DNA from 2 places in the Bacillus sp. M13(2017) genome. Region 2 is predicted to be linked to the other one. Evidence: riboswitches for the same ligand, from Rfam matches in the RefSeq annotation. Region 2 holds a riboswitch; the other holds the start of a gene.
The links. A riboswitch is a leader RNA that binds a small molecule or an ion and turns the genes downstream of it on or off. The one in region 2 is predicted to bind cyclic di-AMP.

Region 1: it holds a riboswitch for cyclic di-AMP, as region 2 does, so the genes downstream of both, CGQ22_RS15805 (APC family permease) here and CGQ22_RS27655 (SipW-dependent-type signal peptide-containing protein) in region 2, are expected to answer to the same signal.

Annotation. Positions count from the first base shown of each region.
Region 1 covers NZ_KZ268505.1:130,454-147,289, reverse strand. The annotation lists gene CGQ22_RS15805 (APC family permease) at 319-2,145, opposite strand; cyclic di-AMP (ydaO/yuaA leader) riboswitch at 2,290-2,436, opposite strand; gene CGQ22_RS32495 (hypothetical protein) at 2,577-2,705, shown strand; gene panE (2-dehydropantoate 2-reductase) at 2,769-3,713, opposite strand; gene CGQ22_RS15795 (hypothetical protein) at 3,889-5,364, shown strand; gene trhO (oxygen-dependent tRNA uridine(34) hydroxylase TrhO) at 5,606-6,565, opposite strand; gene CGQ22_RS15785 (Nramp family divalent metal transporter) at 7,044-8,339, shown strand; gene CGQ22_RS15780 (M23 family metallopeptidase) at 8,399-9,259, opposite strand; gene CGQ22_RS15775 (HAMP domain-containing sensor histidine kinase) at 9,331-10,431, opposite strand; gene CGQ22_RS15770 (response regulator transcription factor) at 10,397-11,095, opposite strand; gene CGQ22_RS15765 (GNAT family N-acetyltransferase) at 11,238-11,768, shown strand; gene CGQ22_RS15760 (peptide ABC transporter substrate-binding protein) at 11,820-13,448, opposite strand; gene CGQ22_RS15755 (bifunctional S-methyl-5'-thioadenosine deaminase/S-adenosylhomocysteine deaminase) at 13,602-14,927, opposite strand; gene CGQ22_RS15750 (YunG family protein) at 14,981-15,340, opposite strand; gene CGQ22_RS15745 (GNAT family N-acetyltransferase) at 15,368-15,811, opposite strand; gene CGQ22_RS15740 (acetyl-CoA hydrolase/transferase family protein) at 16,022-16,836, opposite strand, start outside.
Region 2 covers NZ_KZ268518.1:13,358-30,193, forward strand. The annotation lists gene thiF (thiazole biosynthesis adenylyltransferase ThiF) at 1-75, shown strand, start outside; gene thiD (bifunctional hydroxymethylpyrimidine kinase/phosphomethylpyrimidine kinase) at 82-903, shown strand; cyclic di-AMP (ydaO/yuaA leader) riboswitch at 989-1,136, shown strand; gene CGQ22_RS27640 (hypothetical protein) at 1,230-1,616, shown strand; gene CGQ22_RS27645 (hypothetical protein) at 1,630-1,863, shown strand; cyclic di-AMP (ydaO/yuaA leader) riboswitch at 2,124-2,269, shown strand; gene CGQ22_RS27655 (SipW-dependent-type signal peptide-containing protein) at 2,370-2,474, shown strand; gene kdpF (K(+)-transporting ATPase subunit F) at 2,474-2,551, shown strand; gene kdpA (potassium-transporting ATPase subunit KdpA) at 2,571-4,238, shown strand; gene kdpB (potassium-transporting ATPase subunit KdpB) at 4,252-6,342, shown strand; gene kdpC (K(+)-transporting ATPase subunit C) at 6,359-6,940, shown strand; gene kdpDN (KdpD-like non-kinase potassium sensor) at 6,997-8,151, shown strand; gene CGQ22_RS27685 (MFS transporter) at 8,176-9,357, opposite strand; gene CGQ22_RS27690 (MarR family transcriptional regulator) at 9,498-9,959, shown strand; gene CGQ22_RS27695 (patatin-like phospholipase family protein) at 10,088-10,942, shown strand; gene CGQ22_RS27700 (hypothetical protein) at 11,069-11,272, shown strand; gene CGQ22_RS27705 (NCS2 family permease) at 11,370-12,671, opposite strand; gene CGQ22_RS27710 (SDR family oxidoreductase) at 12,873-13,739, shown strand; gene CGQ22_RS27715 (L,D-transpeptidase) at 13,806-14,567, shown strand; gene CGQ22_RS27720 (hypothetical protein) at 14,671-14,922, shown strand; gene CGQ22_RS27725 (carbohydrate kinase family protein) at 14,936-15,877, opposite strand; gene scrB (beta-fructofuranosidase) at 15,874-16,836, opposite strand, start outside.

The sequences.
Region 1 (16,836 bases), on a different contig from region 2:
AAACAACATACGTAAATATGAAATTTTATTTTGTTTTCATATAAGTTTTGTACTGTAAGGTCATTTAAACACAGCTGTTTATATATCGTAAAGAAGTATTTTCATTCCCTTTATTTTCAAGCTTTCATGTCCTTATTTCAAAATATAATCCGATTCACTTTATCGATTGAAATATCTATATATCACAACAGAAAACACTACTTTCAAATAACCAATGAAGTTATATTAGTATAATTTTTAACCCCATATGCAATTATGCATAGCATATACACAAAAAGGATAGCTTCATTTTCGCGAAGCTATCCTTAAAAAATTTTCTTATTTTTTCAAATGATATGGAACTGTCGTAATAACAACATTTCTTTTATAAAGTAAATACGCACGTATAAGTAAACTGGATTGATTATGAAGAATGTTATGCCAACCTTTTTTCGGAATGAACTGTGGTATAACGACCGTAACACGGTAATTCGATTCACTTGCCTTATATTGCACTGTATCGATAAACTTCGTTAGCGGCTGAATAATACTTCTATAATGAGAATGTAATGTAACAAGCCTTACTTCAGGTTGCCACTTCTTCCATTTCTCCTCAAATTTCTTTTCCTCTTCTCTGTCAAAAGCAACATATACTGCGATAACTTGATCTGCCGAAAGCGATTTCGCATAGTTCAATGAATTTTCTACTACATGCGTCATACCTGCTACAGGAACGACAATTACATTCCCCTCAATTGGAATAAGAGGCTCGCAAGTTTTTAAACTTAATTGATCACCCACTGCATCATAATGCTTCTTAATTCGATGGAATAAGAAGATAATAACTGGTAAGAAAATAAGAATCGACCAAACTTGTGCAAATTTAGTTAAAAAGAACATGCTCATTACGATAAAACTAATAACTGCACCAATTAAATTAACCGTTAATCTTAAAGCCCATCCTTCAGGCTTTTCGCGAAGCCATTTTAATACCATCCCTGTTTGAGAAAGTGTAAATGGAATAAATACACCTACTGCATATAGTGGAATTAAATGTTCTGTTTGTCCTTGGAAAGCTACAATTAAAATAATCGAAGCAACTCCAAGTATAATAATACCGTTTGAGTAACCTAGGCGGTCTCCTCTAATCGTAAACATTCTCGGTATGAATTTATCTTTTGCAAGGTTAACCGCTAATAAAGGAAATGCAGAATAACCTGTATTAGCAGCAAGAATTAATATTAAAGCTGTTGTACCTTGTATGAAATAGTACATGAAATTACGTCCAAATGTTTGTTCAGCAATTTGAGAAACAACTGTTACTTCTTTACTCGGAGTCACTCCGTAATAATAAGCTAAAAATACAATTCCTGAAAATAACACAGCAAGTAATGCACCCATTGCAAGCAATGTTTTTGCAGCATTGTTTGGCGCAGGATCTTTAAAGTTCGGAATTGCATTTGAAATTGCTTCAACACCTGTTAAAGCCGAACTACCTGATGCAAATGCTCTTAGTAATAAAAACAAACTAATTCCTGCAACTGGTGTACCAATCGGCGCATGTAAAGTGGGTGAAACATGACCAGTTAAAATATTATATATGCCTACACCAATTAATATAAATAGTGCTAAAACGAATAAATAAACAGGATATGCTAAAACGGAAGCTGATTCCGTTACTCCTCTTAAGTTTAATATTGTAATTAATATAACAAATATAACCGCAATAATTACATTGTGTGCATGTAAGCTAGGAAACGCAGACGTAATTGCATCTGTACCAGCGGACACACTTACCGCAACAGTTAAAATATAGTCAACTAATAAAGATCCTCCAGCAATTAAGCCTGGATTCATTCCTAAATTTTCTTTTGATACAACATACGCTCCCCCGCCATGCGGATAAGCAAAAATAATTTGACGATATGATAAAATAAGGGCTGTCAATAGTACTAATACCCCAACAGCGATCGGAATGGAATACCAATAAGCGATCGCTCCAACACCTGCTAAAGCAATTAAAATTTGCTCTGGACCGTAAGCAACTGATGACAATGCGTCAGAAGATAAAATAGCTAAAGCTTTCGTTTTATTAAGCTTTTGTTCTCCAAGCTCTGTTGATTTTAACGGTCTTCCAATTAAAAATCTTTTAATAGATGAAACCAATGCTGTCCACTCTCCAATAATTTTGTACGAACTTTTCTGCTTGTTACAGCCAGTAAACTATTTCTTCAGAAAACAAAAAATGTCTACAAGCCATAGCGAAATAGACTTGTAGACATTATTTTTTTTGTCGCACAAGCTCCACCTTCCTTCTCAATATAACGCTTACGAGGTTAGCTGTCGGATTCGGGCCTATGAGTAGCCCTACCTTTTTCAAGGATTCACCCCATCGGATTATGTACTAATCCGTAAAAACGGGTCCCCCGTACCATGCGGTTTCAGCGATTTAGAAAATTGAAACTGTGGATTATAATACTCCTTTATTTTCAAAAAGTAAACAAAAATTTTTAATAAGAAAAAAATTAAAATGATTGTGCATAATCCACTGAGAAATATACATAATGAATACTAAAAAATTCGCAAAGGAGACCCATATGTCTAAAGAAAAGAAGCCTATTTTTTCCGATTCATATTTAGATGCAGTAGCAAATGAAATTAATCAGTTATATGGTAAACGTGAACAGGAAATAAATTTGACAGATAGAACGAAAAGAAATAAATAATTTGTCATAAAAAAAATAAAAAAGATAGCAATACACTTATATATTGCTATCTTTTTTATTTTTTCATACATCTAATTCTATTACAGATCTGTTAAAGGTCATCTCTTCATACACCTTTAAATTTTGATATATAGTGCTTAATAATGGTGCCGTTATAGAAAATTGCTCTGCTACATCCAGTAAATATCCTTGCAAGTGCTTCCCTTCAATAAACGAACCCTTCTCCATATCACGTTGCATCGATGACTTCATATCATACGAAATTTTATCAATCGTTTTCATATGTTCCTGGGCAATATTAACCTTTATTGGAGCTCCTAATACTCTCATGATTTGTACAGATTCCTCAAACACATTACGGATAAAATCACGGCCGCCTTCACTTTCACGAATTGGTCCAATTGGTGCACGCATTAACGTTGTCACACCGGACATTACAGTAATAAATAAATATTTATGCCACATATCTTGCGTAATATTTTCACTTAAAACAAAACTAGATTTCGTACCTGCAAATGCTTTAGAAATATGCTTTACTCTCTCTGAATTTTGAGACTTAATTTCTCCAAACACAAGTCTGTTGGCAGCGCTAGTTTGTACAATTTCTCCTTGATCGTTTAACGTCGTCTCGATAAAGCATAAACCGCCAATTACTTTTTCTTCGCCGAATTCTTTTTGTAATAGTGATAAATGAGCGATACCATTTAACAATGGAATGATTACAGTACCTTCGCCAACAAACGGCTTCAAATCTTGAATTGCCTCGTTTAAGTGATACGCTTTTGTTGAAAATAAAATGACATCAAATGGAGAAGTTCTCTCTTCCTTCGTTATTAATTTCGGTTGAAAGGAAAAATCCCCGTTAACACTTCGGATTACAAGTCCTCTTTCCTCTAATTGTTTTTTTCGTTTATTACGAACAAGAAATGTAACATCTTCTCCCTTTTCGACTAATCTGCCACCAAAAAATCCTCCGACTCCACCAGCGCCTAATACTAAAATCCGCATACAGCATCCCCCTCTTCAAAATACAATTTTATAACTTTTAGTATACATAACATTATACATGTCCTCTGCTAAATAAGCAGAATTTTCACTCTCAATCGAGTGTAAAACAGTGGTTATTTTCAAATAAATTTGGGCATGTTGTTTCTATAGCATATATGGAAAGGAAACAATGTAGATGGAGGCAATACAAGCAATTGAGGAAAAAGATGTAGCAACAGCTATATTTCAATTTATATTCCCGTTTTCGTTTAAAGCTGGATATGAACAAGAGATGTTCCCTTTCTTACAAAAAAACGATTTTCGTCCTTTTCGGCTCGATCATCTCGATGATGAAAATACATATTATGGGGAGTTTAAAGTTTCACATCAAAATATGGAAGCATACTATCTTTCATTTACCAATAAAATTCTCTTTCCTCACTCAGAGCATCAAAAGGGCTTGCAACGTTATTCAAAGGACCTTAACTTAACTGGACATTTAACAACAAACCTTACTTCAATCCAATTTAATATACACTCTATTGATGTAACACTTTGTCCTTATGAACTTGGCTTCTTAACAATTCGAACAGAAGTAAACACTGCTCCAAACATGACTTTATCTGAAGCAATCGAATTCGCTGCCCGCTTCCGTGTACTTGAAACTAAAAATGATACAAATGAGACTATTTGTATTGAATGTAACGGAAAAAAGTATTCCCAAGTTGAAAAATTCATTTTTGGTTATTTATTTCATGGCGTAACTGATTTCTTTGAAAAGAAGAGATTAAGAAGTTCATACTTTCAAACCTTCCCATTCTTTGAAGACCAAAGAATGTACGTTCAAACTTTATTGTCACTAAAAGAAGGTATGGAACTTAATGAAGTGGATGTTTATCGTACTTCTAGTCTTTCCGGATTAACAAGTGATGGTAAGCCATATGTGAGTGCAAATAACCTTCCTTACATTCATGACTATTTAAAAAAACACGCTTACCAGAGGTGGGCTCCAAATCGTTATTTCATAATGGAAGAACACATTTTTACATGTGTAACAAATGAAGGAGAACGCGAAATTGCTAAACTTGCTAGTCAAATGTATGGGGAATTTTATTACGCTTTATTATTAAATCTATTCCATAAAATTGTTTTATTAAAAATGGCAAACGCCTATGCTGAGCTAAATATTGAACAAGATACTAATGAAATAGAGAAATTAATTTATTCGATCAATTCGTTCACTGCTAATTATTTTTCTTTAGAATTAGTATCCCAATCACAGAGTGAAGATATTTTCTTCCGCTTAAGAAAACTTTTTAATATTGAGGTTCTATACTCGAACGCGAAACAAAATCTTGATAGTTTGTTTAAATATCAAGAAAACGTCGCCTCTAAAAAAGATAGCCTTTTATTATTAATTTTAACGCTCTACTCTGTAGTGGGCCAAATGTTAGGGTTTACTATGATTGACCTTTTAAGAAACACCGATTCAAACAAAATATCGTCACCTCTTGAATTTTTCGCTCTATTAATTGCGATTAGCGGTATTGTCATTTCACTTATTTTAGGATCCCAAAGTTTATACCAATGGGGTCTACAACATAAACGAAGAAAAGCTTGGGTAAAACAAACTGTACTTTCTGCTGTGAGAGAGAAAGACGATAAGAAGTAAAGAAGATTATTTTTAAACTACAAATACGTAGTACAATTCAGTAAGTGAAATTTTTATCAGCGATTTTCAAATTATATCGGCGCAACTCGAAATATATCAGCGATTTTCAAATTATATCGACGCAAATCAAAATATATCAGCGATTATTTAAACATATCGACTTACCGACAAAAAACGACAAAAAAGAATCGAATATGAAAAAGGCTAATCCAAAATAAAATTTAGATTAGCCTTTTTCCTCTTACTTCCCTGCTTCGATTTGCTCTAATGCAGCAGCTACTTGCTCTTCCGTTAATTCATGTTGTATTACGTAGCGGTTACGTGGACTTACACGACATTCATGAGAACATGCACGTAAATATTTCGCTTCGTTTTCTTCAGAACATAAAATTTTCTTATTACATTCTGGATTTGAACAGTTTACATAGCGCTCACAAGGTTCACCTGTAAAGTGGTCTTTACCAACGATAACATGTTCTTTTTGGTTTACAGGTACAGCGATACGCTCATCGAACACGTAACATTGTCCATCCCAAAGCTCACCTTGTACCTCTGGATCTTTTCCGTACGTTACAATTCCGCCGTGAAGCTGACTTACATCTTCATAGCCTTCACGAACTAACCAGCCAGAAAACTTCTCACAACGAATTCCGCCTGTACAATAAGTTAAAATCTTTTTACCTTCAAGTACTTCTTTATTTTCACGAATCCAATCTGGTAATTCACGGAATGATTCGATATCAGGTTTAATCGCACCTTTGAAGTGGCCTAAATCAAACTCATAATCATTTCGTGCATCAATGATAACTGTATCTTCTTGTTTCATTGCTTCATAAAAATCTTTTGGCTCTAAATACTTCCCAGTTATTTCGTGTGGGTTAATGTCATCTTCTAGACGAAGTGTAACTAACTCTGGACGAGGACGCACGTGCATTTTCTTGAATGCATGACCATCAGCTTCATCTATTTTAAATACGATACCGTCAAAACGTGGATCATTGTTCATTGCTTCCATGTATTTCTCTGTTTGTTCTACAGTTCCAGAACAAGTTCCGTTAATACCTTCTTTTGCTACAAGAATTCTTCCTTTTAATTCAAGTGAATTACAAAATGCTAAATGCTCTGCCGCGAATTCTTCTGGGTTTTCAATTGTTGTGTACATGTAATATAGTAATACTCTGTATGGTTTTGTAGTTGCCAATGTATTTCTACCACCTATCTAATTTTTAAAATCATGTATAAGTTAACGTTCATATCAAAACATATATAATAAGAAAATGAATCCCATTTTCTTTTCTTTATACTATTTTCTATCAGTTAACAAAAATAAAAAACAAGATTACACATCAAAACACTATGGTTATGTTGTAATCCCAATATATTATATATCATACAAATGCAATTCCATCAATTAATATGCTGGATTATCGGCTTTATGTTCACATAAATTTCAAAATTGACCCTTTAATTTATTATGTTTCCCTACGTCATCACACCATAAACTCCCAATTTATTTTACATTATCACACCATCCATTGCATAAAGGCATATAATTTGCATTAAGGAAACTTTCGTGTTCAAATGAAATTATCACATAACATATTTAAATGTATTGAAATAATGAGTAAGAATACATACAATAATTTCATCAAGTTAACATTTTAAAGGGGAAAACTACTATGAATAAAGATATAACAAAAGATGAACATCTCCCTTCTGAAAGTACAACTGTACAATCAGCTCACTTAGCTTTAAGTGGAGAAACAAAAGGTTGGAAAAGACTGTTACCATTTTTAGGACCCGCTTTTATCGCATCCGTTGCTTATATTGACCCTGGCAACTTTGCTACAAATATCGCAGCTGGTTCACAATATGGATATTTACTATTATGGGTTATACTCGCTTCTAACTTAATGGCTGTATTAATCCAAACTTTATCAGCTAAATTAGGAATTGCTACAGGAAACAATTTACCCGAAATAGCTCGTGAAAACTTTCCAAAGCCTGTGTCTATCGGTTTATGGATACAAGGTGAACTAGTTATTATGGCTACAGATTTAGCGGAATTTATTGGAGCTGCTTTGGGGCTTTACTTACTATTTGGAATCCCGATGCTACCTGCCGCTTTAATTACTGCAGCCGGATCATTTATTATTCTTGAGTTTCAACGTAGAGGATTTCGTCCACTAGAAGCTATTATTACAGGAATGATTTTCATTGTAGTAATCGCTTTTGGAATTCAAGTTTTTTATGCAAAACCAGAATTAAGTCCCCTTCTTTCAGGACTATTTATTCCAAGATTCCAAGGTGTAGATAGTATATTACTTGCAGCAGGGATTTTAGGTGCGACAGTTATGCCGCATGCAATCTATTTACATTCCGCCTTAACGCAGCGGCGCGTAGTCGGAACAAATGATGAACAAAAGAAAAAGATTTTCCGCTTCGAGTTTATCGATATTATTATTGCAATGGTTATTGCTGGAGCAATTAATGCAAGTATGTTAATTGTAGCAGCTGCTCTATTCTTTAAAAACGGCTTGCACGTTGAAGATTTAGATGTTGCTTACACTCAATTTACCAATTTAGTAGGTCCTGTATCGGCTGCATTATTTGGGATTGGACTTTTATCAGCAGGACTATCTAGCTCTTCTGTCGGTACAATGTCGGGTGATATTATTATGCAAGGTTTCATTCGAATGCATATTCCGTTATATTTACGCCGATTTATTACAATGATTCCACCATTAGTTATTATCGCTTTAGGTGTAAATCCAACTTACGCTCTCGTTATGAGCCAAGTCGTCTTATCATTCGGTATTGCATTTGCATTAGTACCACTTATTATGTTTACAAGTAATAAAAAGATAATGGGTGCACTCGTTAACCACCGCATAACAACATTTATCGCATGGATAATTGCTATACTTGTTATCATTTTAAATATTTTCTTACTGTATCAAACTTTTGTAGGGTAATGAAAAAGGGTATTCCAATTTTAATTTGGAATACCCTTTTTGGATGAAATGATTTTCTTCTAGTTACCACTTATGTATGTCCCTCTTTCCGGCATCATGATACCATTTTCAGTTCGAAAGTAAAGTGGCAATCCTTCCGCAAAAAACATACTTACCTTGGACGGATCTTGCCTTTGATGATGAATATGTAAATGCGGCTCACTTGAACTTCCTGAGTTACCGACTTGAGCAAGAACCTCTCCTTCATTTACATGTTGTCCTTCCCTCACTTTAATTGATCCTTTCTTTAAATGGGCCAGAACCATAAATGTCCCTGATTCATCTAGTCGTAAATAAATATGATTACCCGCCATTGACTGAAAATCATCCTCTCCTGGAACTACATCTTTTTCATCATTATTGATAGATACAACTGTTCCAGAAGCTGGTGCCATTACTTCCGCTCCATATATTCCATAATCCTCTAACTTACTACTTTTCACTTCAGCAGGTGGAATAAGAACATCATATGCCCAGCGTTCATTTGGTTTTATAACATGATAGTTCGTTTCTAATCGATCACCACCCCATCCCACTAATGCTCGTTCATTCAAAGGAAAGCGAACTACTGCTTTAGGATTCATAGAATGTACATCTGCTGGATAAGCAAGTCCTCCTATGTTAGCAAACCACCCTAAAGGCCAAGCTCCAATTATAGAGAAAAGAACGATGAAGAGTAGCGCTCTATCTATTCGCTTTCTGAAAATCCCTTTCCACACAAATAGTAAAACTGATCCTATTAAAATAAAGAGTGATACTATGCTAAAGGCTTGTATACTCCACCAAAAAATGACTGATATAACGCCTTTAGCTACATAAACTAAGATCCAACTTATAATTAAAAAAGAAACTATAATCACTAATAAAAATTTCTTCCACATGTCGCATCCCTACTCTCATATCCTTTTTTTCAATGATACAAAGTAAAAATTACGACATATAAAAGAAATACTTACGACTTTCTTACTTTTTTATACTGCGGTAATTTCACAGTGAAAACTGTTTCTTTATCGTTACTACGTACAGTTAGATCCCCTTGATGGAGCTCGGCTATACTTTTTGAAATTGCAAGCCCCATTCCTTTCCCACCAGTATAAGAACTACGTGATTTTTCACTACGATAAAATTTCTCAAAAACGTAAGGAAGGTCCTCTTCCGGAATACATTGTCCAAAATTTTTAATTTCTACTTCAACATTCATTGTTTTATTGGAAATTCCAATTGCAATTTCCTTTCCATCTTTTCCATACATAATACTATTACCTATTATATTTTCAAATAGTCTCACTATAAGTGCCACATCAACTTCTACATACAGCACTTCATCACTTTTAATATAAAAGCTCATATTAGCATCATCTAATTGTGGTACAAAGCCAATCATGATTTGTTCAATTAATGCTTTCATATCTACTTCATCTTTATGTAATTCAATCTCTCTATAATTTATTTGACAGTATTCTAATAAATCATCTACTTGATGTTTTAATTCATAACTTTTTCGCTTTAATATACTTACATACTGTTCACATTCTTCTCCATTCGAATGGAGTTTATTTCCTAACAGGTCCGCATAACCGATTAAAGATGTTACTGGCGTTCGTAAATCATGAGAAATATTACTAATCATTTCATTTTTCATTTCCTGTGATTTTTTTTCATTCTCGATAGACTCTTTTAAACTTTTGACCATTCTATTTACATTCGTCGCTAATTCACCAATCTCGTCATTTTTTGAAATAGGTATATGTACTTCAAAATTACCATTACTTATTTCCTTCACGTTCTTATTAATTTCAGACAATCTTTTCATCATTGTTTTTGTCATACATGCAAAGTATGTCGTAGTAAAAATCAAAAAAACTATAAAGTATAAAAATGAATATTTTTCTTCTAACGCATTAACATGACTATATATATTTCCAACTAAAATTTGAAGCACTATTATACTTACAGTCGCTAACAAGATGCTACATATGAAAGCTAAAAAAAATTTCGCCCTAATACCCTGTAAAGATCTAATCTTCAATTTTATATCCGACTCCCCAAACATTTTGTATAAACTTCGGTTCTTTTGGATTCTCTTCAATTTTATTTCTTAATCTTGCAATATGAACCATTACTGTATTATTACTTTCATAGGCCCTTTCTTTCCAAACGCTCTCATATATTTCTTCAATAGTAAATACACGATTCTTTACAGCGGTCATTAAGTACAAAATATCATATTCAGTTCTCGTAAGATTGATTGTTTCTCCATATAACATTACAGTTCTAGACACTTCATCTATTTCTAAACCTCTAATGTTTATTTTCTTTTCTATTTCTTGGGCAGCATTTTGATTGAAATATGTATACCTTCTTAATTGAGCTTTCACTCTCGCTATAAATTCAATTGTACTGAACGGCTTCACAATATAATCATCTGCTCCAGTACTAAATCCTATTACCTTATCTACGTCCGATGATTTTGCGCTTAAAAACATAATTGGTAAACTATGTTTCTCTCTAATCCTTCTACACAATTCTATTCCATCCATTTGTGGCATCATAATATCCAAAATAGCAAGTTGAATTCTGTTATTATTTATTATTTCTAAAGCCTCTTCTCCATTATGAGCACTAAAAACTTTAAAACCTTCTTGCATTAAATTTACGTTCACAAATCGAACAATATCTTGATCATCATCTACAATTAAAATTGGATTTTTCTCCATATACAAACCTCTTTTTGAAATATATTCCACAATCAATTTTATCATAAATTAAAACCGTACTTCTCACTTGAATAATCTTTATTTTCAGACTAGATTATATAATAAAAACACATTCTAGTTTCAGAAGAAATGGAGTGAAAGCATGTTTCCTATATTGAAAACCGACCGACTCATTTTACGAGAACTTAAAGAAGAAGATGCACCGAGTATACTACAATGCTTTTCTAATACTGACGTACTGCGTTATTATGGCCAAAAACCATTACAGGATCTTGATCAAGTGAGACAAATTATTCATAACTTTAAGCTGAGTTACAATGCAAGAAGCGGTATAAAATGGGGAATCGAATTAAAAGACACGAAAGAACTCATCGGTACCATTGGTTTTCATGATTGGTCTTCTGAGCATAAACGAGCCAATATAAGTTATGCCTTTTTGCCTGAACACTGGGGAAAAGGATATGCGACTGAAGCTGTTTCTGAGGTTATATCATACGGTTTCCATACGATTCATTTAAAGCGGATTGGAGCAATTGTATTTCTTGAAAATGAAGCTTCCAATAAAGTACTATTAAAATTAGGCTTTGAAAAAGAAGGCGTTCTAAAAAATTATATGTATCAAGATGATGTCCCATATGATACGAATTTTTACGCTTTATTAAAATCGGTTTAATAGAATTCATGTGTAAAAAACCTTACTTTTAAAAAGTAAGGTTTTTTATATTTATTCATTAGCAATATAAGCATTCTTATAAGTATAAATACCACCAAATTGATGCTTTTCAATTCCTTTTACATAATCCTTTTGTACATATGCTGAGCCAATATGATAAAGCGGCGCTACCGCAGCATCTTCTAATAATACCTGCTCGGCTTCTCGCAACGCTTCCCATCGGTTTTCCGTATCTAGTACAAAATCCGTTTTCGCTTTCTTTATTAATTCATCGTAATGAACATTAGAATAATTCATTTTATTATTCGGATTCCCTGTCGTAAATAACTCTAAATAACTAATTGGGTCTTTATAGTCAGGTCCCCAGTTTGCCATAGTTATATCGTAATCACCTGCTTGTTCTAACTGTAATTTTTGCTTAAATGGCTGTTGTTTAATTTGTATCGCGATTCCTTGCAAATTCTTTTCTAAATCACCTTTTATATATTCTGCCATCCGTTTTGCATTATCTTGTTCAAACGTTAAAAACTCGAGGTTTACTTGCTCTACTTCAAGCTCTTTTTTCGCTTCTTTCCAAATCTTTTGCGCATTTTGCAAATCATATGAAGAAAGATCTCCGTTTTCTTTTCTAAAATCTTTACCAGTCACTTCATTTACATGACCAACTGGTACAAGTCCACTTGCAGGTTTTGCTCCGTTATTAATAAAGTGAGCAACGAAATCATCTTTATTTAACGCTAATGAAATAGATTGACGCACCTTTTTATTTGCTAACGCGGTATTTTTTTCATTAAAACGAAGCATGGCAATTCCAGGATCACTCGACATATGTAATTCCTTATTCCCTCTATACTTGTCTACAATTTGCGAATTAATAGGTACTCGATCCAAATCTCCGGCTTCATATAAATTTACAGCTGTCATTGTATCCTTTACGATATGAAAGTTTATTTCGTCTAATTTCACTTTCTTTTGATCCCAATATGTAGCATTCTTCTTTAATTGAAACTCTTGTTCATGCTTCCATTTTTCTAATACAAATGGACCGTTATATATGAGATTACTAGGTTCCAATGCATAATTGTTTCCTTGTTCTTTCAAAAATGATTCATGCTGTGGTAAGTATATAGGTAGTGCTAACAGCTGTAAAAAATATGGAACCGGCTGTTCGAGTTCAACTTCTAACGTATAATTATTTATTGCTTTAACCCCAAGTGCATCAAGAGGAATTGTTCCCTTATTAATCTCTTTCGCATTTTTCACATAAAAGAGCATGTATGCATATTGAGATGCTGTTTCAGGATTAATTGCACGTTTCCATGCAAATATAAAATCATTTGCTGTTACATTATCCCCATTTGACCATTTTGCATCTTTACGCAAGTCAAATGTATATTTCTTACCATCTTCACTTCTTTTAAACGATCTTGCGACTGCTGGAATAGGCTGATCTTGATCATTTAATACATATAACCCTTCAAATATATTCTGCATAACGTGTGATGATGTACCATCCATTGTTTTAGCAGTGTCCAGAGAAGGAATTTCTTCTGATACTGTTACATTTAACACTTGTTTTTTAACCTCTGTATCACTTTTATTCCCTTTATTATTACAAGCTGTTAACAATAAAGATGTAACAAGTGCCATTACCATTAAATGGCTCTTTTTTCGCTTCATGAGTTGTTCTCCTTAAATATAAAATATTATAAAGCGTAATATATTATAGCAGAAATACTACCAGAAAGATGCGACATTCTTTTGAATATTTATTCGTTCAAGAAAAAAGCTATCCTTTTAAAGGATAGCTTTTTTCAACTGCCACATAATTATCTATCTTTGCAAACCTCGTTTATAACGACTTGCTTCAAATATAATACGCTCTTCATCTAACGTTTTACATTCGCCATTCCAAACGACACGGTTTCCATTAATAATGACATCGCTAATATCTTTTCCACTGGCAGCATATACAAGATGCGATAACACTTCATCTGCTGGTTGTAAATGCGGCTTATTAGATGGGTCAATCGTAATAAAATCGGCACACTTTCCAACCTCAAGTGATCCTGTTTGTTTCATGCCGATTACTTCAGCAGCTCCTTTAGTCGCAAGTGTAAGAGCCGTTTCAACTGGTAACGCTGTTGCATCTTGATGAATACCTTTTTGTAATAATGTTGCTATACGCATTTCTTCAAACATATCTAAATTGTTGTTAGATGCCACACTATCTGTTGCAATTCCTACTTTCATTCCTGCTTCTAGCATCGCTTTTACATTTGCTATACCAGAACCTAGTTTTAAATTACTATTCGGGTTATGAGCTACTCGAACGTCATGTTCTGCTAAAAAAGCACGTTCATTTTCATTTAATACTACACCGTGTGCAATAACTGTTGGGCGTTTAAACAATCCACAACTTGCTGCATATTCTACTGGACGTTTTCCATATTGCGCTTCAATATCACGTACTTCACGCTCTGTTTCAGAAAGGTGGATATGAACCATCGTTTGATTCTCTACTGCAATCCGTGCGCACTCTTCTAACAATTCTGTACTACATGTATATGGACTATGTGGTGCAACCATCGTAGTTAACATGCCACTTTCGTTATAGTAACGCTTCACATATTTCTCAGCTTCTTCAATCGCTTTCTTTTCATCGTCTTTCGTTCCGAAGCTAAATAAAGTCCTTGAAACAGCAGCTCGCATCCCGCTCCTTGATACCGTTTCCATAATTGCGTCTTGATCTACTCCAATTGGATTAAACATGTCAGAGAATGATGTTGTACCACTTTTCACCATCTCAAGTAATCCTAATTCCGTACTAGCGACCGCAATTTGGGGAGTAAATTGACTTTCCAGTGGCCAAATTCTCGTCTCAAGCCATGGCTGTAATAACATATCATCTCCAATACCTCTTAAGAGACTCATTACAACGTGTGTATGTGTATTTACAAGCCCTGGTAAAACCCACTTTCCTTTCATGTCAATTACTTCATCTACTTCAAAATCATTAACGAATTCTCCGCTCTTTACATCTATAATTTGATCATTTTCTACAATGATATATCCATTTTCTATCACTTCGTTTTGTTCATTCATCGTTACAATTGTAGCGTTTACATAAGTTGTTTTCAAAAGTATTTCCCCTTTCAACTCTATGAAGTTCCCTTTAATAAGTTACCACCATTATAGTAACTTATTAAAGATTAAGAGTCAAAAGATAATTTTAATTCTTTCGTTATTTTTCCCTTCAAAATGCTATATTGCTTTTCATTTGTATCTGCAAATGCTTCTTCCCGATTTGATTCCACACCCAAGTAATTCAGGTTTTCATTGAATTGAGACTCTGTAAAATCAAACCTCTGCCCATCTATAAAGTTATAAAAATGCCACACACCCCCTATTTTTGTCTTTTTAATTTTCCCTCCGTATATATCTTGAACGACTAGAGCCGTTACACCACACTGTCCCTTTGCTGGATTTTCAATTGTCCACTTTGAACTTGTTTCAATCGACCACGATTTTATTAGTGCTTCATATATTCTTTTTTCCTTTACATCATCCATTCTAATCTTCCCCTACTATTAATAGTTTTACACATCATATTTCAAAAGAGGTAGTAAACGATCCTTAAAGACAGTTGATGGCGTCTCTCCTATTAACTGTGCTCCCATTTTCAAGTAATATCCTTTTGCATTCGGATCACTATCAATCGTAAAACTTTTTAATCCTAGTTCATTGGCTTTTTCTATTACATACTCCCAAAGTATTTTCCCGTAACCTTTTCCTTTGTAATCAGGATGAATGTACAAGAAATCGAGAGCTTTATCATTACGTAAAAATGAGAAAAAACCAATCTTCGCATTATCGTTTTCTAAAACATATACAAAATTATTTTTTATGTATTCTTCTGTAATTGTTAAATCTTCCTTACAAGCAAGTATGAATTCTTCACTATAATCCCACGTTTCTTTTGATTGTAGTGCGAATTCACTTAATTCATTTGCTTCACTTAATAACGCTTTTCTTATCTTCATGATTCTTTCTCCTCACCTTCGATATATACACTATAAAATGATTCGAAAATTAATTTAAAAAACCTCTTATTTCCGTAAATAAGAGATTACTTTTATAATTCTTCATAATAGATAATAATTTTTTAAAAGAAAAAAACGCCATTCCTGAAAATTGGCGTTCTTTTCTTTCAATCTTTATAGCATATTATTCTAAGAATCATTCTTATATTTCTATGCAGTTTCTACTACCGCTTCAAGCATTGTTCCATTTTTAGCATAATTCGTATGCCAAGAAAAAGCTTTTTCTAAAATATGAGGAGTTTGTCCACCTCTTGTTTTTGCTTCTTCGTAATAAGCACGTAGTTGATCACGATACATTGGATGTGCGCAATTCTCAATAATAAGTTCCACTCTTTCTCTTGGCGCAAGTCCCCTTAAGTCGGCATACCCCTGTTCAGTGACAATAACATCTACATCATGTTCAGTATGGTCTACATGCGAAACGAAAGGAACGATACTTGAAATGTTACCACCTTTTGCAATCGATTTCGTAACAAAGATAGCTAGGCGTGCATTTCTCGCAAAATCACCAGAACCACCAATACCATTCATCATTTTTGTACCTAAAACGTGAGTAGAGTTAACATTTCCGTATATATCTAATTCTAAAGCCGTATTAATTGAGATTAATCCAAGGCGACGAATGATTTCAGGATGATTGGAAATCTCTTGTGGACGCATCATTAATTTGTCACGATATTTTTCAAAGTTAGAAAATACTTGTTGCATTTTCTCTTCAGAAAGCGTGATAGAACAACAAGAAGCAAAATTGACTTTTCCAGCATCCATAAGATCAAAAACTGCATCTTGTAAAACCTCGGAATATACTTCTAAATCTTCAAATTCTGAATCTAACACTCCGTGCAATACGGCGTTAGCAACTGAACCAATTCCTGATTGTAACGGCGCTAAACGATTTGTTAATCGGCCTACTTTGACTTCTTCTCGAAGGAATTCTATTAAATGCTGTGCCATAATAACCGTTT
Region 2 (16,836 bases):
GATGGTCGTGTACTTGTACATGGAACGAAAGATATAAGCGAAGCAAAAACAATTTATCATCGCTATTTTGGATAGAAAAGGATGAGTGGGATGAAAATAAATAAAGCTTTAACAATTGCAGGATCTGATAGTGGCGGCGGTGCCGGCATTCAAGCAGATTTAAAAACATTCCAAGAGCTTGGTGTGTATGGAATGACGGCTATTACGGCAATTACTGCTCAAAACACGCTTGGCGTTCAAGGGGTATATCCAGTTTCGTTAGAAGGTATTACGGAACAGTTGAATTCAATTGGTACGGATTTAACACCAGATGCTGTGAAACTAGGAATGTTATTTAGCAGCGAAGTTATTCAAATTGTAGCAGAACATATTAATAAATTTGGCTGGAATAATATTGTACTAGATCCTGTTATGATTGCTAAGGGCGGTGCATCATTATTACAACAAGAAGCAGTGCAAGCATTAAAAGAATATTTATTACCAGTAGCAACTGTTATAACACCGAATGTCCCAGAAGCAGAAGTGTTAACTGGGATGGAGATTCATAATGTTGAAGATAGTAAGGAAGCTGCAAAAGTATTGCACGAATTAGGTGCTAAATATGTGCTTATGAAGGGCGGACATGCAGAATATCAAGGTAATGAAGTAATTGATTTCCTCTTTGATGGAGAAAAATTTATTGAGTTTAGAAGCGAGCGAATTCCTTCAAAGCAAACGCACGGAAGTGGGTGTACATTTGCTTCAGCGGTTACAGCAGGACTTGCGAAAGGATACTCAATTGAAGATGCTGTTCAAGAAGCAAAACGATTTATTAGTATAGCAATTGAAGAGCCATTGAATATTGGTAGTGGTCATGGACCGACGAATCATTTTGCATATAAAGTGAATAGAACGCGTGCATAGGTAAGTGAAAAGCCAGTTTTATAACTGGCTTTTTTTCTGTTTACTTTTTCAAAATACAGGAGTAATATATCAGCCAGAATACATTTTTTTGTAAACGCTGAGTCCAATTATATGGAGCGGAGGAACCAATTTGTGCAGTGTCACTCGGGGTGAATCTTTCAAGTTTGAAAGTAGGGCTACTCTCAAAGTCCGAATCCGACAGCTAACTTCGTAAGCGTCTTGAGAGAGGACGGTGCCATGATGGATACATCACTTCATAGATCTGATTAGTATAGGGGAATATCAATTTATGTTTGATTTCTTTTATACTAAGGAGGATGAGGTACATGGAACTAACACTTATTTGTGTTGGAGAAGAAAGTAAGGTAGATAGTTTAAGAGATCTAGTATCATTTCAACATGAGTTAATTATTTTTACAGCAAATGAAGAGATAGCGGCTGAAGTTAGGAATTGTGGGTTTGATTGGACTTATAGCTGCAGTAAGGAGCAGGACTTTACTAGTATTTTTGAGTGTATTAAGAAGGTGATTTTACTAGGGGATGAGCTTCCAATCGTTAGTTTTTTCACAGAACACATTCGCTTTTCTTTTCAAGCACCTATTACTGTTGTTACAAGGAATAAACGATATCCAGCGAGGCTCTATGAAACAATTGGAGCTAAGTTTGTCGTGTTTACAAATTGTGATAATATTTCTTTTTTATTTTTTGAATAGGGCGGGGGAAGAAATGATGAAGGTACTATTACTTGGAGATATAGCAAATCGTTGGGCAGTATCGGTAGAGCGAGTTCAAGAATTGGTTAAGATCGATCCCCTTTTTCCAGGGCCGTATATTATATTACCATCAAAAGATGCTTTGTATTTAGAGGTGGATATTACCGAGTATGAGCAGCTACATGCAGAATTGACACAAGTTTATATTCGTGGGAGAAATTTACGTGCATTTTTACGAGGAGAATAAAGGTTGAATAAAAAAGAGCGAATGCTGAGTGCAACAAGCTATGCACTTCATCTCATTCGCTCTTTTTATTTCATATTTAAAAGGTCATTTTTAAGAAAAGAGAAGAGAAATAAAGAAAATAGATGAAATAATAGTAATAATCTTCAATGTAAGCGTTTAAATGGATGTAAATATTATTATTTTCAGTAATTTAACCCTTTACAAGTGAAATATAGAGGAGTATATTTACTCTCATAAATCATTCATAAAATTTCCAAAAAAACCTAAAATCGCTGAGTTCCAGAAATGGAGCGGGGGAACCAATTTTGTGCATCGTCACTTGGGGTGAATCTTTCAGTTTTGAAAGTAGGGCTACTCTTTAGGCCCGAATCCGACAGCTAACCTCGTAAGCGTTTAGAGAGGAGGTTTACTTTTTGTTGTTCATTTTTTGAACACTGAGTAGAGCTCAGTGTTCTTTTTTAATATTCAAATGGTAAATTTTAACAAAAACAAAGCGAGGGATAGCTATGTTAGATGTTGTAATGGTCGGGATTTTTATTTTATTAGTTGCATCAATGGCAAGTCTTGCAAGTTGGTCAGATAAAGTTGTGAAAGAAGGAAAGCAATCATGATGATTGTCTTATCGGTTATTGTCGCAGCAATTACAGTGTATTTAGTGTATGCATTATTAAATCCAGAGAAGTTTTAATTAGGGGGAATCATTCATTATGATTTGGGTTGCAGTCATTATTACAATGCTCTTGTTTATTTTAGTAGCAAAGCCAATGGGAATTTATTTAGAAAAAGCTTTTCAAGGTAGCAAAATGCTAGATAAAGTATTCGGGCCTTTTGAAAAACTTATTTTTAAAATTACGGGTGTAAAAGAATACAATCAAACGTGGAAACAGTACGTATTATCATTAGTTTTACTCAACGGATTTATGATTGTTATTGTATATTTCATTTTCAGATTACAAGGTGTGTTGCCGCTAAATCCAGCGCATATTGAAGGGATGGAGCCTACGCTCGCTTTTAATACAGCGATTAGTTTTATGGCTGATACAAACTTACAGCATTATAGCGGTGAAAATGGTTTATCCTATTTATCACAATTAATCGGGATTACATTTTTAATGTTTGCGGCACCAGCAACGACATTGGCGCTCGTTATGGCTTTTATAAGAGGACTTGCTGGAAAAGAACTTGGTAACTTTTTCGTTGATTTTACGAGAGCGTTAACGAGAGTGTTTCTTCCTATCGCATTTATTGCGGCACTAGTTTTTGTCGCACTTGGCGTACCGCAAACGTTAGATGGAGCGGTTACAGCACAAACGATTGATGGGGCAAAACAAAGTATATTACGTGGACCTGTTGCATCATTCGTTTCCATTAAGGAACTTGGAAATAATGGCGGTGGATTTTTCGGAGCAAACTCTACGCATCCTTTTGAAAATCCAGGACAAATGAGTAATATTTTGCAAATGATGCTTATGATGTTATTACCAACAGCACTTCCATTTACGTACGGACGAATGGTAGGAAATAAAAAACAAGGTCGCATCCTTTTCGTTTCACTTTTTATGGTGTTTTTACTAGGATTTATAACAATTACGACATCTGAACTAAACGGGAATCCGGCATTAAATGGAATGGGTATCGAACATGTACAAGGAAGTACAGAAGGGAAAGAAGTACGATTTGGAACAGTATTTTCTTCACTATACGCAACGGTAACGACAGCTGCTGAAACAGGCGCCGTTAATACGATGCATGATACGTTAACACCAATTGGCGGTTTAGTTCCACTTGTAAATATGATGTTAAACACAGTATATGGCGGCGTTGGAGCAGGTTTTGTAAATATTATTATGTATGCAATTATTGCAGTGTTTATATCTGGGTTAATGGTTGGACGGACACCAGAGTTTTTAGGTAAAAAGATTGAAGGTAAGGAAATGAAATTAATTGCGGTCACGATTTTATTTCATCCATTGCTCATTTTAGGCTTTTCGGCATTAGCTCTTTCAACAAATTTAGGGACGGATGCTATTTCTCATTCCGGTTTCCACGGTTTAACGCAAGTTGTATATGAATATACATCGTCAGCTGCGAATAACGGATCTGGATTTGAAGGATTAGGAGATAATACACCGTTTTGGAATATTACGACTGGTTTAGTTATGTTTTTAGGACGTTACTTCAGTTTAATTACGATGCTAGCTGTGGCAGCTTCGTTGAAAGAAAAAACGGTAGTGCCAGAAACAGTCGGAACGTTCCGTACAGATAATAGTTTATTTGGTGGCATCTTCATCGGAACAATTGTAATTGTCGGTGCATTAACATTCTTCCCGATGTTAGTACTCGGACCAATTGCAGAATTTCTTACATTGAAGTAATGGAGGGTAAATGATGAGACCGGTAGTAGTAAAAGAAAAACAATTAAATGAGTCACAAATACATGCTGTAGAAGATGAAGTTAGACAAGCGAAAACGATGGATCGTGATATCGTAACACATGCGATGAAGCAATCCATTGCGAAATTGAATCCGAAAGTCATGATAAAGAATCCGATTATGTTCGTTGTGGAAATTGGATTTATCATTACGTTCATTTTATCTTTTCTTCCAAGTAGTTCTAGTAGTATACCAGGTTGGTTTAATATAACAGTTTCTCTCATTCTATTATTTACAGTTTTATTTGCGAATTTTGCAGAGGCATTAGCAGAAGGTCGTGGTAAAGCGCAAGCCGATTCTTTAAAGCAGTCGAAGAAAGATGTGTTTGCAAATGTTGTAAAAGAAAATGGAGACATTGTCCAAGTTTCAGCAACTGATCTTACAAAAGGTGACGTTGTTATCGTAAAACAAGGAGAAATGATTCCAAGTGATGGTGAAGTAATCAAAGGGTTAGCATCTGTAGATGAATCTGCAATTACAGGGGAATCAGCTCCTGTTATAAAAGAAGCAGGCGGTGATTTTTGTTCCGTAACAGGTGGAACGATGGTCGTAAGTGATGAAATTACAATTGTCATTACGAGTAATCCTGGTGAATCATTTATCGACAAAATGATTTCTTTAGTAGAAGGAGCTGCTCGTCAAAAAACGCCGAATGAGATTGCTTTAAATACAGTATTAACGAGCTTAACTCTTATTTTCTTGATCGTCGTTATGACGTTGCCGATTTTTACAAATTATTTAGGTTTTCAAATTGATACTGCTGTGCTAGTTGCATTATTAGTTTGTTTAATTCCAACGACAATTGGTGGGCTATTATCGGCAATTGGTATTGCTGGGATGGACCGGGTAACAAAATTTAACGTGTTAGCGATGTCAGGGAAAGCAGTAGAAGCTGCGGGCGATATTAATACAATTATTTTAGATAAAACAGGTACGATTACTTTTGGGAACCGAATGGCTCATACATTATTACCTGTAGGAAATGAAACGATTGAGCAAGTTGGAAAGTGGGCTGCTATTAGTTCTGTTTTAGATGAAACACCAGAAGGCCGATCTGTTATCGAGTATGTGCAGGGAAAATCTATATCATATAATAGAGAACTTGCAGAACAAGGTGAGTTTGTTCCGTTTAAAGCAGAAACGAGAATGAGTGGTGTTGATTTACAAGACGGAACGAAAGTGAGAAAAGGTGCTGTAGGTGCCGTTATTGAATGGGTTGAGTCACAAGGCGGAACAATTCCGAAAGATGTAAATCAAAAAGCAGACTTAATTTCAAAAGAGGGCGGAACACCACTTGTAGTTGCAGTAGATAATCGTATTTATGGCTTAATTTATTTAAAGGATACAGTAAAACCGGGTATGCGTGATCGTTTTGAACAGTTGCGCCAAATGGGGATTAAAACGGTTATGTGTACAGGTGATAATCCGTTAACAGCAGCAACGATTGCAAAAGAAGCAGGAGTAGATGAATTCGTTGCCGAGTGTAAACCAGAAGATAAGATTGCTGTTATTAAAGCAGAGCAAGATAAAGGGAAGCTTGTAGCGATGACAGGTGATGGTACAAATGATGCGCCGGCATTAGCACAGGCGGACGTTGGATTAGCGATGAATAGTGGTACGACAGCAGCGAAAGAAGCGGCGAACATGATTGATCTAGACTCGAATCCGACGAAAATTATTGAGGTTGTAGGAATCGGTAAGCAATTGTTAATGACGCGAGGTGCGTTAACGACGTTTAGTATTGCGAATGATATAGCGAAATATTTTGCAATCATTCCAGCAATGTTTACACTTGCGATTCCGCAAATGGAGGCATTGAACATTATGAAATTAACATCACCACTGTCAGCGATTTTATCAGCATTAATATTTAACGCTGTTATTATTCCATTACTCATTCCGTTAGCGATGAAAGGTATTGCATATAAACCGATGAGTTCTAATGCATTGCTTAGCCGAAACTTACTTATTTATGGGCTTGGCGGAGTTATCGTTCCGTTCATTGGAATTAAGGTAATTGATATGATTGTCGGCTTGTTTATATAAGGAAGAGGGGAAAAAGATGGAGAAGAAACAAAGTATACTATCACCAATTATCCGTATTACTTTTACATTTCTAGTGTTGTGTGGACTTGTATACCCACTTATTGTTACTGGTATTGCACAAGCAGTGATGAAGGATAATGCGGATGGAAGTCTAATATATAATGATAAAAATGAAGTGATTGGTTCTAAATTAATTGGTCAAAACTTCACGGATCCACGTTATTTTCAAGGGCGTGTTTCTAGTATTGAATATAAGGCTGAAGCATCTGGTTCAAATAACTATGCACCATCTAATCCAGATTTAGCAAAACGGGTAGAGAAAAGTATTGAAGAGTGGAAGAAACAAAATCCAACTGTTCCAGTTACAGAAGTGCCGATGGATTTAGTAACGAATTCAGGTTCAGGGCTAGATCCTGATATTAGTCCGAAGGGGGCGTCCGTACAGGTAGAGCGCATCTCGAAATTAACGAGAATCCCGAAAGAAACGCTGGATCAGTTGATTAAAGATCAAACAGAAGGTGCAGCACTTGGTTTATTTGGAGAAGATCGAGTGAACGTCTTAAAGCTAAATTTGGCATTACAGAAATTAATGAAATAGTAACAGTGCTACCTCAATCTAATGGATTGAGGTAGCGTTGTTTCGAATGAAAGGTAGTGTTTATTTTGTATGCAGATGATTATGAACCGAAGTTTCAAAGGCGAACGCCAGAGGAATATTTAGAATATATTCGTCAGCAAAATCGCGGAAAGTTAAAGCTATATGTAGGAGCAGCTCCAGGCGTAGGAAAAAGTTATAAAATGCTCTATGATGCTAGAGAGATGAAAAAGGATGGTACGGATATTGTAATTGGTTTAATTGAAACGCACGGGAGAAAAGAGACAGAAGACGCAATTGCTGATTTAGAACAAGTTTCTTTAAAAGAAATAGATTATAAAGGGAAAGTGTTTTATGAACTCGATGTGGAAGGAATTATAAAACGGGCACCGCAAGTCGTTGTTGTGGATGAACTTGCGCATAGTAATGTTCCTGGTTCTAAACATAAGAAACGTTATATGGATGTGCAGGAATTGTTAGAGGCTGGTATATCGGTATTATCAGCTTTTAATATTCAACATTTAGAAAGTGTTCATGATATTGTAGCTCAAATTACGAATGTAAAAGTAAGAGAACGAATTCCAGATTTTATTTTACAAAAAGCAAATGAAATTCAGCTCGTTGATGCAACGCCTGAGGTATTAAGGAAGAGACTAATAGACGGAAAGATATATAAAGAAGAAAAAATTCAGCAAAGCTTACAAAACTTCTTTACACTTAATAATTTAGGAGCACTTAGGGAATTATCACTTCGAGAAGTTGCCGATGATATGGACGAGAAAATTAGCCAAACAGTAATAGAACCAATTGGCGTAAAAGAAAAAATTCTCGTTTGTGTACAATACAGTTCAACAGCGGAGAAATTAATAAGACGGGGATGGCGCATGGCTGATCGGTTAAATGCTGAATTGTACGTATTAAACGTTGAGAGGGAAAATATAGATTCTATTTCAGCTGGAAAAAAGCAGACGATTGAAGAGTGGAAGTTGCTAACGAATCAATTTGATGCAAGCTTTGTATTAGAAGAAGCAAAAGGAAGAAAGCCAGCAGATGTTATTATTGAAGTGGCAAAAAGATTACAGGTGACGCAAATTTTACTTGGACAATCGGCAAGAACAAGGTGGGAAGAAATACGAAAAGGCTCTATTGTAAATGAAATTATGAGACAAACAAAATTTATTGATATTCATATTGTTGCGGATCAAAGAGGGTAAAATAGAGCTGACCTTTTTGGGGCCCTATTTTACTTTTTGTACAGCATGAAAGCGTAGCATTTTCATTGCATATAAGATTACAAGTAAAAACATAATTGCGCCTAGGAAGAAAATCCAAAAGTATTTTTGGTTAAATAAAAGAAATCCACCTATAAGTGGCCCTGTACCCATACCAAGATAGCGGATGAAGTTGTACATACCGATAGCTGTTGCGCGTTCTTGTACAAATTCTTCTGTTAATAAAGTAGTATGAGTTGGCATAGAAAGTCCCATACTAAAACCGTACAAAGATGTAACGATAATGATGAACGTGATATTGATGCTATATGTGAAAGAGAATAAAGTGACACATATAATATTGAAGAAACTTGTAATGAATAAAGCTTGCTTTGTTGTGAGGCGTTTTTGCAAAAACTTGTAGCAATAACTTCCTAGCATAATAGAAAGAGACATCGGTACAAACATAAGACCAATTTCACTTGCAGTTAAGTGAAATGAATTTGTTAAAATGCTCGGTAAAAAAACGAGGAAGCAAAAGTAAATACAAAATTGAATGAAGCCAATAAGAGTAATAGAAAATCCAGTTTTATTTTTTAAGATAAACCAGTAATTCTTTTTTGCTTGCGGTTGTTTACTTACAGTTGGTTTTGTTTCTGGAAGTAGTGAAATATTTATCGTTAATAAGAGAATGCCAAGTATAGATAAAAAGAGAAATACGGATACGTGGCCATTTATACTGCCTAGATAACCACCAATGAGAGGGCCGATCGCAGGTGCAAGAGCAAGTAACATTTGATACAGGCTCATTGCTTCTCCTCGTTCTTTTCCTTCAAATAAATCGCCGATAATCGTTGCTGCTACTACAGGTATAGCTGCTATTCCTATAGCTTGAACAGCTCTGAAAAATAGAAATACATATATGTTCGCTGAAAAAGCACATCCGATTGAACCAATTGTACTAATGATCAAACTAGGGATAAGGACAGATTTTCTCCCTCTTGTATCAATCAAAGGTCCATATATGAGCTGCATAATCGCAAGAACGAATGTGAAAAGGGAAACTGTTACATTTACAAGATAAAGAGAAGTGTGAAAAGAACCTTGAATCATGGGCAAGATAGGCGTGTAAATATTTTGAGCGAAGGAACCGAGTAAGGCACTCATACAGACGACATATAAAATGAAATGTATTTTGGATTTTTTCATTATGTTAACCTCCTTGTCATTTAGTTTCCTTGGAAACTAAATTTATTTTAACATGATTTTCTCACTTGTAAATATGAAAAAATGATTTTAAAATGGTATATAGTTAATTTGTTTCTTTAGAAACTCAGGAGGCGAACGGATTGGATTATGCAACGAAACAAATGGAAATACTTTCGGACATTCGTACACTTTTGCATAAAAAAGAAGAACATTTGAAAGGGCAAAATGAGAAATTTCTTCGTGAGACAGGTATAAGTGGTATGTCTTTATCTGAGTTACATGTGATCGAGTGTATCGGGAAAAATGGTTTGATGAATGTAACTGCTATTACGACAGAAATGGGAATGACGAAGGGTGCAATCTCTAAAATTTGTACAAAGTTGTTTCAAAAGAAATTCGTTGAGAAGATGCAAATGTTAGATAATCAAAAAGAAATCTTCTTCCGTTTAACGGAAAGCGGAAATGAAATATATAAAGCTCATGATAAATTACATAAACAAGCTGAAGAAAAGTGGCTGTTATTTTTAGATAGATATACGAAAGAAGAGCAAGATTTTATTCAAAGATTTATAAAGGATGTCTCCAACCATTTGGAAATATAATTGGAAGAAAAAACTCCTTTTTCTCAAGTCTTTTGAATATAATTTCTGAAAGAACTCATATATAATAGAAAAAGATACTTAACATGGTGAATAATTAAAGAGTCAATATATATAGAGGAGAGAGTAACATGCTTGAAAATACGGGGTTAGTATTAGAAGGCGGCGGTATGCGTGGTGTGTACACGGGCGGGATATTAGAATACTTTATGGAACAAGATTTATATTTTCCATATGTAATCGGTGTATCAGCTGGTGCTTGTCATGCAGCGTCGTATCTTTCCAGACAAAGAAATAGAAATAAAACAGTAAATATTGATTATGCATCACACCCAAAATACTTATCGTATAAAAATTTATGGAGAAAACGCCAGTTATTCGATATGGAGTTCATTTTTCATGAGATTCCAGAAAAGCATGTTCCGTTTGATTTTGAAACATACTTTAATAGCCAAGAGCGTTTCCTTGTAGGAACGACAGATTGTGAAACAGGACAGTCTGTTTATTTTGAAAAAGAAGGAACGAATGATGATGCACTAAATTTATTACAAGCATCTAGTTCATTGCCTTTCATTGCACCTGTAGTAAATTACCGTGGTAAGCAATTATTAGATGGCGGGATTTCGGATCCAATTCCAGTTCGTAAAGCACAGGAAGATGGTTTTAAAAAATCAGTCGTTATTTTAACGAGAAATCATGGTTACGCGAAGAAAAAATCAAAGTTTGGATGGGTTGCAGCGAAAGCTTATAAAAAATATCCGAACCTTGTTAACACGATGCTGAATCGTTATGAAGTGTATAATGAAACACTTCACTACATTGAAAAAGAAGAACAAGCTGGGAATTTATTTGTTATTCGTCCAGAAGTGCCGCTTCAAGTAGATCGTATGGAAAAAGATACAGCAAAACTACAAAATCTATATGAGCAAGGCTATGAAGATGCAAAGAGACAGTTTGCAGATTTGCAGGCGTTTTTGCAAAAATAATAATTAGGCTGTGGAGATGGAGTTCTCTGCAGTCTTTTTATTATTGGTTTCAATACCGAATATTGGTTATACACGTTTTTAGATTATGGTATAATATGGATAAAAGTATGTGAAGAGGTGATACATATGGAAAATGTATATAAAGGACTTAGACATACTGGATTTATTATGATGTTTATTTTTGGTAGCGTATTTTTACTTCGCTGGTTTATTCATGATGAAATGTTATTAGATCAACTTATTAGTTTTAGTGTGGGCATAGTAATGGTTATTTCATCAGTTTTCATTCAAAAGTGCAGTAAAGAATTAAAGGTAGAAGAGAAGTATTAAAAGGTTATAACCTTCTTCATATTTTGGAGGTGCCTTTATAGTTTGAATGATTGTTGTAAAAGAAAAGTAGAGCATCGGATTTCGATGCTCTACTTTTTTAATGTGGTAAGAATATTAATTGATAAGCAAACAAAATTCCAAATACATATACAAGTGGGTGAACAGCACGGAATTTACCTTTTGCTACTTTCATAAGTGGGTATGAAATAAATCCAAGTGCGATACCTGTTGCGATACTTGATGTAAGTGGCATGCTTAATATTACTAAGAATGCTGGGAATGCTTCATCAAATGCGTCCCAATCGATGTGACGAACTGAACCCATCATAAGACTACCAACGATAATTAATGATGGGGCAGTAATAGCTGATACACCAGAAACGGCACTTACTAATGGTCCAAAGAATGCTGCTAGTGCGAATAGAACAGCTACTGTAACAGTTGTTAAACCAGTACGACCACCAGCTGCAACGCCAGCAGAAGATTCAATGTAAGCTGTTGATGGTGTTGTTCCGAACATAGAACCGATTGTTGCCGAGAATGAGTCAGATAGAAGAGCTCGTCCAGATTTTGGAAGTTTCCCATCTTTCATAAATCCACCTTGTTGAGCTACCCCAAGTAATGTACCTGTTGTATCGAACAATGTAACAAGGAAGAATGAAAATACAACGCCGTACAATCCGTAGTTAATTACATCAGATACAGCAGTAATTGGATTTGAAACGATAATTCCTTCTGGTAATCCAGGCATTGATGTAACACCATTTGAGAATGTTAATTGTCCTGTGAAGAAAGCGATAATACCAGTTAATAGCATGCCGATAAATAGTGCGCCATTTACATTTAAAGACATAAGGATAATAGTAATTCCAAGTCCAGCTAATGCTAGTAGAACTGGAGCAGAGTGAAGATCACCAAGTCCAACTAAGTTTGCATCATTTTTTGTAACGATACCTGTTAAACGTAAACCGATAAAGGCGATAAATAGCCCGATACCAGCAGTAATTGCATGTTTTAAGTTTTCAGGAATTGCTTCCATTAATTTTGTACGGAAAGATGTAAATGATAGCAAAATTAAAATCATACCTGCTACGAATACAGCAGAGAATGCAATTGCGAAAGTCATGCCTTCATGTGCTTTTACAACAGAGTAAGAGAAGTAAGCATTTAATCCCATACCTGGCGCGATTGCGATTGGTAAGTTTGTAAAGATTGCCATAAATAATGTTCCGACAACAGCAGCAATAATTGTTGCTGTAAATGCTTGTTCAAATGGAACACCTGCATCCCCAAGGATGACAGGGTTTACGACAATGATATATGCCATTGTTAAGAAGGTAATAATACCTGCCATAATTTCAGTTTTAATAGAAGTTTTATGTTTTGAAAGGTTAAACATATAAACATCCTTTCTGTTTACGAATAATTTTCACAACAGTTATATATAATATTCGTTTTTTAACTATTTTGCAATAGTTTTGCATAAAAAGTTTACAACAATTCATATTTTGTGTCTTAAATTCGAATATTAATCGTAATATGATGTGCGAATTCCAGTTTTTATTATGCACATTATAAGAAAAAGGAGTTGAAAGAAGCTATGCCACAGCAAAAAAACTTTGTAACAATGCCGGCGCAACATCAAAATAAACAGCCTGGCATTGAATCATTAATGAATCCTCTACCGCAGTTTGAAGATCCCAATTATAAAGGAAGCGAAAAGTTAAAAGGAAAGAATGTATTAATTACAGGTGGAGATAGCGGAATTGGACGAGCTGTTTCCATCGCTTTTGCGAAAGAGGGAGCAAATATTGCGATTGCGTATTTAGATGAGGAGGGGGATGCTAATGAGACGAAGCAATATGTTGAGAAAGAAGGTGTAAAGTGTGTATTGTTGCCGGGTGATTTAAGTGATGAACAGCATTGTAAAGATGTTGTTCAAGAGACCGTCCAGCAGTTAGGTAGTTTACAGGTTTTGGTAAATAATGTCGCGCAGCAATATCCGCAGCAAGGCTTAGAGTATATTACAGCAGAACAGCTAGAGAAGACTTTTCGTATTAATATTTTTTCTTATTTTCACGTTGCGAAAGCCGCGCTTTCTCATTTAAAGCAAGGTGATGTCATTATAAATACAGCGTCTATCGTTGCATACGAAGGAAATGAAACTTTAATTGATTATTCCGCAACGAAAGGGGCAATCGTAGCTTTTACAAGGTCACTTTCCCAATCGTTAGTGCAAAAAGGGATTCGTGTAAATGGTGTTGCGCCAGGACCAATTTGGACACCACTTATTCCATCAAGCTTTGATGAGAAAAAAGTATCACAGTTTGGGAGCAATGTTCCGATGCAAAGACCTGGTCAACCATATGAATTAGCGCCAGCATATGTATATTTAGCGTCTAGTGATTCATCCTATGTTAGCGGACAAATGATACATGTAAATGGGGGAGTTATTGTAAATGGATAGTTTTCATTTATAAGAGCAAAGTAATGTTAATTCCACTTATTATAGTGAGCACTAGGGGGGATATAGCTGAAAAAGTCATGTTTCGTCATACTATTATTTTTCATCCTACCGGTTAGTGCTTTTGCTAATACAGATCATTTAATATTAGTAAATCTTACGACAAACCAGTTGTCTTTTTTTGAAAATGGAAATTACACAAAAACATTTCCAGTAACGACTGGAAGAGAGCGTACACCTACGCCTGAAGGTAACTTTTGTATTATAACTAAATTTAAAAATAAAGAATACCATCGAAAAAAAATACCTGGGGGTGCACCGAATAACCCTCTCGGTACGAGGTGGCTGGGACTAGATAAGAATGAATATGCGATTCACGGGACAAATCGGGAATGGACGATTGGAAGTAGGGAATCAAATGGTTGTATTCGCATGCATGACAGGGATATACAATGGTTATATGACCGAGTACAATTACAAACAAAAGTAATCATTTCTCGTTTTCATACGAGTCCCGAATATGAAGCGAATAAGCTTGGTTATCGCGTTGTGAGCTGGAATGGTCGAAAAATAGAAGAAGAACAAATTGGAGTACTTACGCTAGTAGACCGCGCGGATATATATTGGCAAGAACCAAATGGACAGTTAACGAAAGTGAAAACGGTATTGCCAAATGAAAGATATCCAGTGTACTCAAAACGAAAAGATGGAATATATTATATAGGAAACAATTCGTATATTATAGATGAAACAGGAGAGAAAATTCGTTACGAGCAAATTCCTTCTTCGATTTTAAGTAATATATATAAACGGAAATACAATGTTCCGTAATGGCTACCGTATTATAGACGGTAGCTTATTTATACTTGGAGTTTAACTGCAACTATTGTATTTTGCTGAATATAATACAGTACAGATAGGGGGCGGTTATATTATGAAAAGTGAATTTGCGTTTAAAGTTTTCTTAGTAACGACCTGTTTATTTATCGTGTATTTATATGCGTTTCTCGTCTTTTCTTTTTATGTTCCATATGTTGATTTAATATTGTTCTTCGGATTTATTTGGGCGTTTGTGAAAGCAAGGGAAGGAGAGAAGAGTATATATCGGCGCATTACCCTATGCGGGACGGCCGTTCTCGTTATTTTGTACTTTTTTATTATGCATGATTTTTGGAGAGGAATGTAAAAAAAGCATACGATTAATCGTATGCTTTTATATCTGTTAATGATGGAAGAGAGGCAATTGCACCGTAATTTGTACATGTGATAGCGCCTACTTTATTTGCAAAGGAGATAAACGCTGTTAAGTCTTTGAAATGATACGAAAGTGTATGTTCACTTTGGGCAATCTGATATAACATTGCTCCAACGAAAGCATCACCAGCACCAGTTGTATCGACTTGTTGAATGGAAATAGAAGAGACAATGGTTTGACCTTCATTTGTCGCAAGAAGGGTACCGTCTTTTCCAAGTGTAATAGCTACTACTTTTGCGCCATAATTTAATAATTTGAGTGCAGCTTGTTGTAAATCACTTTCTTTAGAGAGCATAGTAGCTTCCTCTTGACTTACTTTTACGAAGTGTGCATGTTTTATAAAGGTTAGACAATCTTGAGAGAATTGTTCTGTATTTGTAATGAGTGCACTTCGATAATTTGGATCAAAAGAAATAAAATGGCCGTTATCTTTCGCATATTGTAACAACTGGAAATACGTTTCTTTTAATGGGCTTGATAGTAAAGCTGTCGCTGAACCGAAATGTATTAAATCATTTGTTTGTATTTTTGATAAATCAATGCTATTGAATTGATATTCACCATCTGCACCACGCATAAAAGTAAAATCACGTTCGCCATCTTGATCGATGGATACGAATGCAAGTGTTGTTTGTTTATCTTTTATGAGCATGGATGTATCGACTTGCGCACGCTGTAAAGTTTGTTCAAGAAACTCACCAAATGGGTCGTTTCCTACTTGCCCCATAAATGTAGCGTGTCCACCTAATTTTGTAATCGCAGCAGCAACGTTAGCGGGTGCTCCACCAGCTTTTTTTTCGAAATCTGAACCGTTTACTAAAGAAACGTTAGTATTTCGGCACACAAAATCAATTAATAGTTCACCTATACAAAAGACATTTCTCATACAATCCCTCTTTTCAGTTTATATTGTGTGATGGTAAAGTTTAGTTTTGCATCTGAAAAGATTGCGATATGATGTTTCATGTCTTTTCGAGGAAAAACTCGGGACGTAAAGACTGTTGAACCATCGTATAAGAAAATTTCCACGATGCTTTTATCTACAAATATTTGTAGTTCTATCGTATCTTGAATATCGATTTTTTTACAGCGTTCAAATCCATATTCTCCGCCAAATTGATGGTAGAAGTTGCCCCTGTCTATAGAAATAGTACCTTGTTCCCGATTAAATGTAATGGGGAAACATTCCTCCTCATTGTGGAAGAGAGAAAGCCCAAAACGCTTTGCATCTTCTGTTTTAAGTGTAACAATTAATTCATAGGAGCCTTCATCATCAAGCGTTGATAATACATTTAATCCAGCTGTTATATCTCCTGAAATGTCTTTTTTTGTTGTTCGTAGTTTTGTTAATTCTGAAACTGGTTTTTGTTTTATGATGTTATCTTCTAATGTTAATTCACGTGGAAGTGTTAGGCAATGAGCCCACATATAATCATCAGAAGGATATGTGATTTCACTTGATCCTGCCCAAGCAAATAATAGGCGACGACTAGTAGCGTCTTCTAAAGTTTGAGGGGCATAAAAATCGAATCCTTTATCAGCTTCGTAATAGGAATCAATATGGAAATATAAATTTTTAATATCGAAATGACCTATAGCATAAACGACATTGTATACATTGTGAAAGTTTTCTCCGTCTTTTTCAATTCCTTGCGGTGAAAAGAGAAGTACATCTTTCCCTGATAATTGGAAGTAATCGGGGCATTCCCACATAAATCCAAATTCTTTTAAATTTGTTGTAATTTCGCCTTGGAAATGCCAATTGTATAGGTCTTGTGATTTGTATAGTAATAGAGTTCCTGTTGTATTTTCACGTTGGGCACCGAGTAACATATAGTACATATC